One region of the Paenibacillus sp. RS8 genome, then DNA from elsewhere that is predicted to be linked to it. Evidence: riboswitches for the same ligand, from Rfam matches in the RefSeq annotation. Region 1 holds a riboswitch; the other holds the start of a gene.
What was found. A riboswitch is a leader RNA that binds a small molecule or an ion and turns the genes downstream of it on or off. The one in region 1 is predicted to bind cyclic di-GMP.
Positions count from the first base shown of each region.

Region 2: linked by a shared signal. The riboswitch ahead of ACDZ28_RS19635 (DUF6612 family protein) and the one ahead of ACDZ28_RS07215 (NPCBM/NEW2 domain-containing protein) in region 1 are both predicted to bind cyclic di-GMP.

Region 1 is NZ_CP168131.1:1,335,842-1,341,723, forward strand. It holds gene ACDZ28_RS07215 (NPCBM/NEW2 domain-containing protein) at 1-2,724, opposite strand, end outside; cyclic di-GMP riboswitch class I at 2,980-3,066, opposite strand; gene ACDZ28_RS07220 (hypothetical protein) at 3,224-3,790, opposite strand; gene ACDZ28_RS07225 (EAL domain-containing protein) at 3,906-4,895, opposite strand; gene ACDZ28_RS07230 (Crp/Fnr family transcriptional regulator) at 4,945-5,628, opposite strand; gene ACDZ28_RS07235 (leucine-rich repeat domain-containing protein) at 5,752-5,882, shown strand, end outside.
Region 2 is NZ_CP168131.1:4,142,436-4,148,317, forward strand. It holds gene ACDZ28_RS19615 (pseudouridine synthase) at 1-463, shown strand, start outside; gene ACDZ28_RS19620 (Cof-type HAD-IIB family hydrolase) at 495-1,295, shown strand; gene ACDZ28_RS19625 (hypothetical protein) at 1,560-2,033, shown strand; gene ACDZ28_RS19630 (copper amine oxidase N-terminal domain-containing protein) at 2,153-3,370, shown strand; cyclic di-GMP riboswitch class I at 3,484-3,575, shown strand; gene ACDZ28_RS19635 (DUF6612 family protein) at 3,685-4,533, shown strand; gene ACDZ28_RS19640 (serine hydrolase domain-containing protein) at 4,830-5,882, shown strand, end outside.

The DNA.
Region 1 (5,882 bases):
TGCTGGATATTTAGCCAGCTTCTCTTTCGTTTCTGGATTCACAGTGAAGCCATGTCTGGCAAAATAGCTGCTTAAATCCAGCCCCAACACTTCGGAGGAGAACTCTACTAAATACTGTTGCTTGGAATTGTCACCGTTAGGAAGGGATACCTTTCGCTCGCGGTACAGCTTGGTCAGTTCGGTCCAGTAACCAGGGTGCGCCAATTCCAACTGCCAGTAGGCACCGAGCTGTGCAAATAAGCCCTGCTGATTCATAACCACTTTATTTTCTTCGAGGACATATTTATAAATATCACTCTCAAAAGGAATACGAGTATCAATAGAATCCGCATAGACTGACATCAACATAGACACCATATTATTAGTTACTTCACCATATTCCCGTTCACCCATAGCCAAGCGATGCCCAATTTCATGATTCAATCCCCAACCTGGATAGACTTTGTTAAAATCACCTAACATCGTCGCTACGGTCCCAATTTGTATCCCAGTATGATCTCCCGCGGCATACATTGCACCATAAGGCTGCATCAATCGAATATTTTCACGAATTAGCTTGGCATCATGAATCTCGCTGCTGCCATCCAAGCCGTAGAAGTCAAAGATCGTCTTCATCCAAGTATCATAGCCGGTTACGGTATTCAGTGGATTGTTTTCTTGTGTAATAAACTTGTTATAGGCTTCTGTAGCCGTTCCTGTAAAAATAACATGATCGCTGACCATTTCTACCACATCAATAAGCTTGCGATCTTGAACATTCGGATGTGCTGCCTTATCTTCATCTAATTTTTGTTTGTAGGTGGTTAGGAAGGCTTTGAATTGTTCTGGATCTGTGGTCTTTGTCATCATAGGGATCTTCGTAAGCCCCTCAAACCGGATCAAAGGTGCTTTCCCTTGTTCTTCAGCTGTATATGGATTGACGATATACACTGTACCGCCCTTAGTCACATCATGTGCATAATAACTATTCGTCGCAAACTCAGGAACGGTTATAGTGTTTTTACCAGGACGTAATTGCACGCTTCTAGCCCAAACATTCCAAGCCGCCTCTTGTTGCGAAAATACTATTGCAGGTAATTTATCAGTAGAAGCTGCATCTACATAAATATTGATCGTATCTCCAGGCATTGCAACGAGTCCCGTAGGTTGGTTGTTCGTACCGAAACCAATTCTCAGGTTTTGCTGTGCATGCTTTTTCATATCCCCACGCTGTTCAGCCTCAATAATGGTGCCTTCGGTTTGAACTTCACCATTTACTAGCTTCTTAGCCAAATCCAATGAGTCTTTAAGGATTGGATAGAGCGGATGTACTTTTGCCGCCTCTTCTAATTCATTGATTGCATTGGCGCTATTATAAGCAGGAACAACCGCACTCATCGTTCCATCTGTGAAAATACCATTCACAGCTTCGCTTACTTTATCCTCTGTATAAAATCTAAATTCAGCCGCAAAAGGTCTGTTAATATTGGCTTTTGTGAACTTGAATTTCAATCTTTTAAACTTCGTAGGCTCGAATTTAAACTCCAGAAAGTCGTTCGTACTAGTCGCGGTTCCGCTAGATACGAGCTGAAAGGTCTCTCCCTTACTCGTCTCTGATGCATAGATTTCAAAAGCTTCTGGGAACCCTTTGCGATTATCTCTAGCCAGGAAAGCCACTCTGTCTAATACTTTGGCCTGTGCTAATTCAAACACGACTTCATTCGTGAAGCTGTCGTCATTATTTTTGTTCGTTTCCCAATGTGTATTCGGCAGATCATCGAGCATGTATTCCGGTTTCGTACCTGGGTAGCTTCCACCATTCACCGTTACTTTTGATACGTTTGAGTTTGGCATTCTGTAAGCTTCGCTATAGGCATTTTCATATGCTGTGCCATACCCCTTTAACTTCGAAACCTTAGCTGCCGTTTCCTCTACTTGATGGTTTTCCAGAAGCACCTTTGCATTCTCTATATCTGCTTGAAACTGCGTGTACAGTGGATGTAACTGCACTTCTTGTTCTAAAGCGGTTAACTTCTCTACCGTATTAAATGCTGCACTAACTTGACTCAAGGTATCATCTGTAAATAAGTTTTTCATCTTTGCCGATATGGCATCTTCTTTGTAAAAAGAAAATTCAGCCGCACTCGCCCAATCCTGGTTAGCTTTTTTGTAGACAAATTTAAGTCTCTTGAAAGCTGTAGGTGCAAACTCAATCTCCACAACATCTCCTGCTCCGCCTTTATATTCTCCAGAGGATATTAGTGTAAAATCGCCTGCATCCGTAGTTGAGCCATAAATATCAAATTCCTGAGCAAACCCCTTACCCTTTGCACCGGATTGTCTTGCAGCATATACGATTCTATTTAATTCCGTGGACTCATTAAAAACAAAGACAACCTCGTTCGTAAACGTTGAGCTATTCGGTTTGCCCGTTTCCCAATGCGTACTCATATCGCCATCAATAGCCTTAGCTATTGGTGAACCTGAGTAGTTGCCACCATTATTCGTGATGGATTTAATATTTGCAGGATTCATTTTAAAAACATCGTTATAAGCGCTAAGGATAGCCTTTCCATACAGATCAAACGGAATAACTGACGCACTGCTTAATAGCTCAGCTTTGCTTTGTACTACGCTGTTCACTACACTTACCTTGCTTACATCACTTGCTAAAGCATAACCTGCCTCGCTCGAAAAACTGGCTATCATGGCTGCCGATGTAGCGATTGCAATCATTTTTTTCATCTTTTCTACCCCCAGATGTAATATGAATCTCTTCAGTACCCAAAAATGGGCACAAAAAAAACTACCCCAAAAGAGTAGCTTGATTGCGTATAAAGTCCATAAAAATTAAGACTTAATTTTTATTAAACTTTAACAAGCATAAACGCCCCGACGCCCTTCTAAGGACGATACGCGTTTAAGCGAGAAATATAAGACATTAAGTATAGGTGTATAACTTATACTCACTTATATTTTAACAAAAAGCGTAATACACTCTTTGGCAGCTGGCTGACAATAGTTATAATAACCTTAGTCCCTATAGCTTTGCGTCCCTACATTTCCATAGGTTTGCCTATGAAGTTTCGAATACATTACAAAGAGTAACATAACGCTACATCTGATCGCATGATTAATTGGTATGAAATCCGAATAGGTAATTGCAATTAGTTTTTCTGTTCTGATAGATATTTTTTATTAACTATCCCAGACTATGAATGATACTTTAGAACTGCTTAGCGGCTTAATCTCTTAGCCCAAACAAACGCCGGAACCAATTCCACACATCACCCGTGATCGGAATTAACCCGAAACCATGCTCTCCAACAGCGATTACACCATATGCCCATTGTCCAATAGCTACCGCACCTCCAGCGATTCGCCCTATGGCTATCGCCCCAAACGCCGTATCGCCTATGGCTATCGCTCCCAATGCTTTTTCGGCTATCGCGATCGCTCCCACAGCCACTCCTGCAATCGCAATTGCTCCCGCGGCAAAGCCAAGCCAACTAAGTGCTATCGCTCCGAGCGCTAACCACATCCCCAGTGATATAGCACCTACGGATAGTACACCGACGCTTATTGCACCTATGGATATCAAGCCTATAGCTACATCTCCAATAGCAATTAAACCAACAGCCGTCTTCACTTGTGGCTTGCTTCCGTGACCATACCCCTGACCTGAGTATCGACCTAAATTGCTGCGGATACTTACCACCGGAAATGATGGAGACGGCCATTGATAATCAATTTCCCGTCCACCTAACCCTCTAGAATCCGCCCAGCGCGTGATGTACTTATGCCATTTCATATCCATCCCGTCCCCCTTCTCAATTACCTTAATTATACAACCCCGGGGTTTACCTGTACTCAGACTCTGACCTGAAATCCATCTCATCCTCTAGACGGAGATATGCTCCTTAGGATCACTGTTTGGGAATAGGATCAGGCTTTCCAAATAAATATCCCTGAAACAACTGATAACCACTCTGCTTAAGCCATTCAAAGTCCTCTCTAAACTCCACACCTTCTGCTAAAGGAACGGATTGGATTTCTAAAGCTTTTTGTAAAAATTGTTTAGCTATTTTCTGTTTGTTCAGATCGCTGGACACACCCTGCACATATTTCATATCCAGCTTCATGTAATGGGGTTTAAGCTCCAATAACATCTCGATTGTGCTGAAGCCCTCGCCAACATCATCTAAAGCGTATTCAAATCCCCGATCCTTGTAATATGTCAAAATAGCTTTCAAATGAGCGAGATCATCCACTTTCTCCGTCTCAACAACTTCAAAGACAAAAAGAGACGGATCGACGCCTAATTGATTGGCCAGTTCAACGGTTGATCTTAAGCAGAATTCTGGCGTGTAGATCGACGTTGGGATAAAATTAATAAAGGTTTTTTTATTTAAGGGTGCAGCATATTTTACAGCAGTCATTCTACATAACCGGTCTAAAGCATATAAACGCCCACGATTCCGTGCCGCCGCAAAAATCTCATTAGGATAGATAAGGGACCCATCTTCTTTTTTAAATCTGGATAGGAGCTCGTATGCAAAAATCTCTTCCCGTACGTTCACAATCGGTTGGAAGTGACAAGTAACTAAGCCCTTAGTTATAACCTCATCAATCCACTCCATATTAAGTACAGTGGGTAATTCGGATAGAGGTCTCCATGTTTGGTCATCTATACGGAATTCAAACTGCTCCGACTCCATATGGTCATTACAGAAATCTAGAAAATCCCGCACCCCAGCCTCCTTAATCGTAATCACATTTTTTTCTACCTTATGTATCGTATTACTTCTACTCAAGTGATGAATAACCTCAGGTAAAATCCTTAGATTATGCTCACCATGAGCCTTGATTTCAAAATTCAGCTCTCTTACTACACAATGATTACATGCCACATTCATAACCCCTTTAATAATCAATTCTCTGAAAAAGATCCCGGAACTGCTCGTCTCAATCGAAATCCGTATACTCTAGTAAATACTTCGGGTCTAACACGGTGATCTGCTGATGTTGAATATCAATAATCTTTTGCTCCTGCAGATCTTTAAGCACAAGGGTAGCCGTCTCCCTTAACGTTCCGATCATATCCGCGAACTGCTGATGGGTTAATCGGAGATCAATCATCTGCTTGCCTTGCTCCTCTATTCCGAATCTTTGGTATAGTCTTCTTAGTGTAAAGACCGCACGCGCTCTCGCATCATGAAATTTCATTTCATGTAATAACCGATTCGATAAAAATAAACGGTCCATTTGCAGCAGCATCAATTGCTCCTTAATCAACGGGTAGCTGGCAAGCATCTGCTCAAATGGCTCGCGTTTAATCTCAAATAATACTGTATCGTTCATAGCTACGGCAGATAGCACCCTTACATTGGAGGGATGGATCACTTCCAGATCACCAAAGAAATCGCCTTTTCCAAAAAGATCTACGGTATGCTCTTTCCCCTTCGTAGTGGCGTACACCCTAATAATTCCCGAATAGATAATGTAGGCATGATCCCCTGGATCTGATTCTGCAAACACCAGGGTACCTTTGGAATAGGCCTTATATGTGAACAGTCTTGAGACCGCCTCAATCTCCTTCGGGGTTAACCCCTGAAAGAAGCGAGTCCCCGTCCAAAAAGAAGCTTCCATTTCATTATTCCTTTCTAAAACATTCCATAGTTTTGTATGCCAACATACAGATAATAAATCATCATCCTGTTATTCTATCGTAACGATACCAAAACCAGAACCAATAACAAAGGAGAACCTTCCATGAGATATAATTTTGACGGAAAAGGGCTTACCGAAACGCCAGAAGTCGTGTTTGAGAGCAATCCTCTACTAGAACTGAGCATGTACAACAACCACATTAAAGAGATTCCCGATCAGCTCTTCCTTCATGA
Region 2 (5,882 bases), 2.8 Mb from region 1:
TGCACAGTTTGAACCGTTTCCTGTAGGAAGGCTAGATAAGGATACTGTGGGACTGCTTCTGATCACTAATGATGGGAAGCTTGCCCATGAATTGCTGTCGCCACGTAAGCATGTCCCGAAAACGTACGAGGCAACCATCGAGGGCGATGTAGACGCGGATGATGTCGCGGCTTTTGCAGCAGGGGTGGAGCTGGAAGATGGCTACGTTACTTTACCTGCACACTTAACCATTCTTGGAAGAGAGTGCGGCAGCAAAGTGATTTCTCATATTTCACTTATCATCACTGAGGGGAAATTTCATCAGGTGAAGCGTATGTTTCAGGCGGTAGGCAAAAAAGTCACTTTTCTGAAACGTGTATCTATGGGAGAATTGAAGCTGGATGAAAGTCTGCCGCTTGGAGCTTGTCGGGAACTGACGTTAGAGGAACTGGCACTCTTAGGCGCAGAATCATCTAAAGAATAATATAGAAAAAGAAAGACAAGGATGGTGGAGTATGAGATACAAACTGATTGCACTAGATGTGGACGGTACGCTATTAAATGATGATCACCACTTAAGCTCTGAGAATAAAGAAGCTATTGCTGAGGTTACACGCCTTGGCGGTCAAATCGTATTGTGTACGGGACGCAGTCCACAGAACTCGATTCCTTTTATGGAGGAAATGGGGCTGTCTGGTTACGTACTAGGTCACAACGGGGCAGCAACGGTACGTGTGAAAGATCGTGAAGTATTGCATCAATACGGTATGGATGCACGTGGTCTTGACCCCTATATTGACTATTGCCGTAAACACAATATTCATTATGATGTGAATACTGCTTTTGATATGTATGTTGATAATGTAGAGAACCTGACAAAAGAAGCTAATTATATGTATGAGCACTTTCGTATTGTGCCTGCAACACTGCCAGCCTGGGAAGATTTCCGTGAGCCGGTTGTTAAGTTTACTGTATTTACACAGCCAGATATTCTTGACGAAGCTGAGCGTGAATGGCGTACTTGGACCCCTGAATACAACATTTTGCGGAGTGGTGAATTTTTCGTTGATTTGATGCATCCGGAATCCTCTAAAGGTAACGCTTTAAAAAATCTTGCTGTGAAGCTGGGAATACCACAGGAAGAAGTTCTCTCCATCGGTAATTATTTTAATGACATTTCTATGCTTACTTACGCAGGAATGGGTGTGGCGATGGATAATTCTCCTGTAGAGGTAAAAGCGGCAGCGAATGCTGTAACGGGTTCGAACAACGAGCATGGTGTGCGTGATGCGCTCGTAAAATATTGTTTATCCTAAGATTTTTTGGATTTGTAAAATAAGTTTAGGTGCAAAGCATAAAGCGGACGGGAGTCTGTTTTATGCTTTTTTTGTTGTGAAGGTAATTCATTCTAGTACTCTTTGGTTTGCTAATTTCGTATTCTCCTTTAATCTCTATACTTGTTTGATATAATAGATGTTAATTCCAATATTTGGTTGATGTATCCTTAGGTGAATTGATGGTATGTGTACCCAAATAATTTGCTACCTTTTACTTGTTATGTAATACGAAGGAGGGAAGAGATGAAGAGTGTTTTTTCTTATGTTTTATTAATATTGATTATTTTAATAAGTGGATGCAGCGGTAGTAATCAAGATAGGGTTTTATCGATGAATTATGATTTCGTTGAGCCGTTTAGATTTCCATTTGAAGTGAATGAAGTTCGTACGAAGATAGAACTTGATAATCCATATATACTCCAACAATATATCTTTCATTATAAAAACAAGCAGACCACACAGGAAATTAGGTTGATTCTAAGTAAGGTTATAAATGATCCAGAGAAAGTATCTGAACAAGGTAAACAACCTTATACACTAAAAAACGGAAAACAGGCTTATTACGATGAGGATGAGACCAGTCAATCTATTTGGTGGGAGAGCAAAGATGGTTTCTTGGCCCGCTTTGTTTATTATATCAACGGAAATCTTGATCTGTTAGGTGATTACAAACTGGATGATTCCGAACTAGTAGACTTAGCTAATCAGGTTCAATAGTATTTATAGAAACACTTCCCTTCATAAAAAAGTCATCATGGAATGGGACGGAAATATAGAAGAAGTTGAATTAAACAGGTAGAACAAATTACGCCATTATTGAGAATAGGATGTGTTAAATGGTTAGAAAGTTTGCGGTTCTTTTACTGAGCTTTTGCTTGATAATGACTACACCGCTTGTTATAGGGACAGCGTCTGCTGACAAATCTATTCAGTTGTTTGTGAATAATGTAAGGGTTGCTGGCGTTCATCCGATCTTAAAGTCTGGTGTTATGTACGTGCCATATCGCCAATTTTTCTCCGCCATGGGTTATAAGGTATCATTTGATCCCGATACTCGTAAAATCTCAGGGGTCATAAGAGGTGCTGAAATCGAATTCTGGGCTGGTGAGGCTATCATCTACTACGACGGAGTGACTTATTATTTGGATAAAGAGATTCCTGTCCTTAATGGACAAGTGTATCTTCCTCTTCGTTTGGTTAGTAACTTAGCGAAATATTCGGTTAGTTATGATCAATCTAAGCTATCCGTGAGCTTGAAACCGTACGGAGAGGGTCAGGACGCTGCTATTCAAGAACTACTTACGAAATACTACGAAACGTTTAGTCCCCGTTTATTAACATCTGATAATCTTAAATTAGGTTATATGAATCTAGAATATGATTATGAAGCTAATCAACCAATCAGTGAAATCGCAGTTAAAGACTTCAAAGTGACAATAGATCGGATTGAATACACTTCTGCTAGTGAAGCGAATCTTCAAGTAACTTACATTAAGAACACAGAAGAATTGAATCGAGAAGCTGTGTATCTTTTCGATATTCGATATGAACGAGGACAGTGGAAGATCGCGAATGATAGCTTGATTTTTAATCGTATGGAGCTTCCTGCGGATATTGATAAGAAAGCTGCGGCTATTATGGAGAATCATCAAACCGAGCAGAATGCCGTATTGGCAGATCTAAGAACCTATTACAATGCGTATAACTCCGAAAATCTTGATCTTACTACCCAATATACAGACCCCTCGATTATTAAAGAATGGAATGCTGTTGTGTTCAGTTCGGTGACATGGGAAAGTATGATGAAGGGGCACTTTGCCAATTCTGAATCGAGGTACTTGCTAACCGACGAACGAGTCGTTTACCTAGGAGAAAAGGAAGCTGTCGTCCAAGGGAAACTCGATTGGAGCGATGTTACATACAATGAAGGGGGGGACAATGATAAATACGAAGCTCTTATTTACTTGAAATATGTTAAGGGTCATTGGACTTATAATACTGACACCAGCCTAGACCAGGATTTTGATGAAAGAGAAAACAGCAATTTGAATTAAAATTAATCTATTACCTTTATTGTGAAGATAAATGGAAGATAAGTCGTTTACAGGTAAATATGACCATGCTAAAATTGGCAAAGGGACAAACATCCTTTAAACTAATTGAATGTCCGCGTTAAAGGTAAAATCATCGAAAGATGATGACACAAAGCCATGGGTCTAAAGCCTTTCTACAGAAGGAAATGATCGCCAGGCCGCCATAGGGATGTCTTATGGATAGTTCTGAAGGACGTGTAGTCTATTTCGGGCTGTTTTTATTATTCCAACCTATACGGCGTTACATTATCGCAAGGGGCCGAAAGGGGAAGTACATGAAGAGTTTTTTTAAAACAATAGGTACAGGGTTGGCAGCGGGTGCTTTATTGCTGTCCGGAACGGTCGGATGGATGTCTAATCCTCAAGTTGTGTCTGCAGCTACGACAGCAGCAGTCACTGCGGATCAAATGATCAGCAAAGTAACGGCAGCCTCCAAAGCACTAAAGAATTTCCACTTAGATGTGACCAAAAAACAGGATATTCAAAGCGGAGGGGTGCGTATCAGCAACACCAACACACTGAAGCTGGATATCAACCGTCTGCCGAATTTTGCCGCAGCAGGCACCGTCGATAGCAGTCTTTTAAAAACATCTTACAGCCTGTATGCCAATGACAAGGAGTATTACTATCTTGTAGACGGAAGTGAGCTTATCGATGAATCTGAAGACGAGGGTTACGACGATGACGGGGAGCCCATCGATCCCAATGCACAGTATTGGCTTGGACTGGAGAAGGCGGAGTGGAATGCTTTTTACTCGAAAGGTCAATATGATCCTGTTTCCATGCTTGATTCGGTCAAAAGTTATAAAAAATCGATGAAAGTCAACAATGTTGGCGCACAGACGGTCCTACAGTTCACGATAACTGATCCGACAGCAGCTAAGGGAATAATCGCGCTGTATGACCAGGAGAATCTCTGGGATGGTGAGACCGTTCAACCGAAAAGCGTAACTTGGAAATTGTTCGTCAATACTAAGACCTGGCAGACGGAAAAGCTGACAGTCGATCTGAGTTATGTGCTGACCAGTGACGGAGAAAAAGATACATACACCACGAAAATTGAAGCTAAATATTCCAAGAATAACAAAGGTACAGCCATTGTAAAGCCGGCTGAACTAGAATAATAAAGGCATTTCATATCGAGTAAAAAGCGCTGTTCAATAGAGCAGCGCTTTTTGCTCGATTCTTGACAGTGGCTACCGGTAGTGAGATCAGTAAAGAATAGTTAAATATATAATTGACCTTCCATTTATTAGGGTTTTAGCGCATGCTATTTATGTAATTAATAAACTGAATTAATTTATAAGTACGTGAAATATCATGTTGTAACTATTACATTGACAAGGTATTATGAGTTAGGTGTATATTTACATTTATGATAATTTATTGCGTGTTTATTAAAATTAGGGGAGTGTGAACGATGTTATCATCCACAGAGCTTAGTAAGCTGCACGAAGTGAATTACAGGGAGGACCGCTTAGAGGCACTTAATCATTTTTATGGGGATCTCTGTGATAAGAAAGTAGCTGATGGTTATATTTATTCTCTAAGTCGTTATGGGAAAATATTTGCTAATGGTGCCGGGGGACGTTTCAGTTACGAAGAAGACAGCACCCAAGAAATGAAAACGGATACAATCTTCCGCATTACTTCAATTACAAAGCTGTTTACAGCGACAGCGATCTGGCAGCTTGCGGATAATGGTAAGATTTTTATGGGGCAGCCTGTTAGTTCTATTCTACCAGAGTTTGATGCGGATCCTTTTAAGCCGATTACAATTGCCCATTTACTGACTCATACCTCCGGCATTGCACCAGATCATGGCACTATAAGTGATACTTACTATAAAAGTGCTTGGTGGTATATTTATGAATCTGAGGTTGGGAAAGAAAACTGGATTCAAGCTGGACTTTCCTATGGGCTTCATTTTCCAGTAGGGACGCAATGGATGTATTCATCGTTCGGATATGTGATCTTGGGTGCAATTATCGAGAAAATAACGGGTGTTTTTGCAGAAGAATACATAATGGACAACATTGTAAAACCCTTAGGCATGAAAGATACTTTCTTTGTTATACCGCCAGAGAAAGCGAGTAGGATCGCCATTCGTTCGGAAGGGGCCAAGGAATATCTTCAGAAGCTGCAAAACGGGGAATTTACGGATGAGGAACAAAGGTCTGAAGAAGAAATCAAGCTTCCCGGAACTGGAGGGGGGTTATATTCAACAGTTACTGATATACAAAAGTTCGGAATCATGTTGCTTAACCAAGGGGAATACGAGGGTGGTCATATCTTAAGTCGTATGGCTGTTCAAAGAATGACCAAGCGGTTCAATACTGAGAAAATTCCAAACTACGCATGGGGAGATGGAGGATCGGATCGTCCATACGGACTTGGGCCGGACCTTCGATTTAATGTAAGTACTTCTTACTCTGAAGGCACTTATTTTCACGAAGGGGCAGGAGCATGTGCC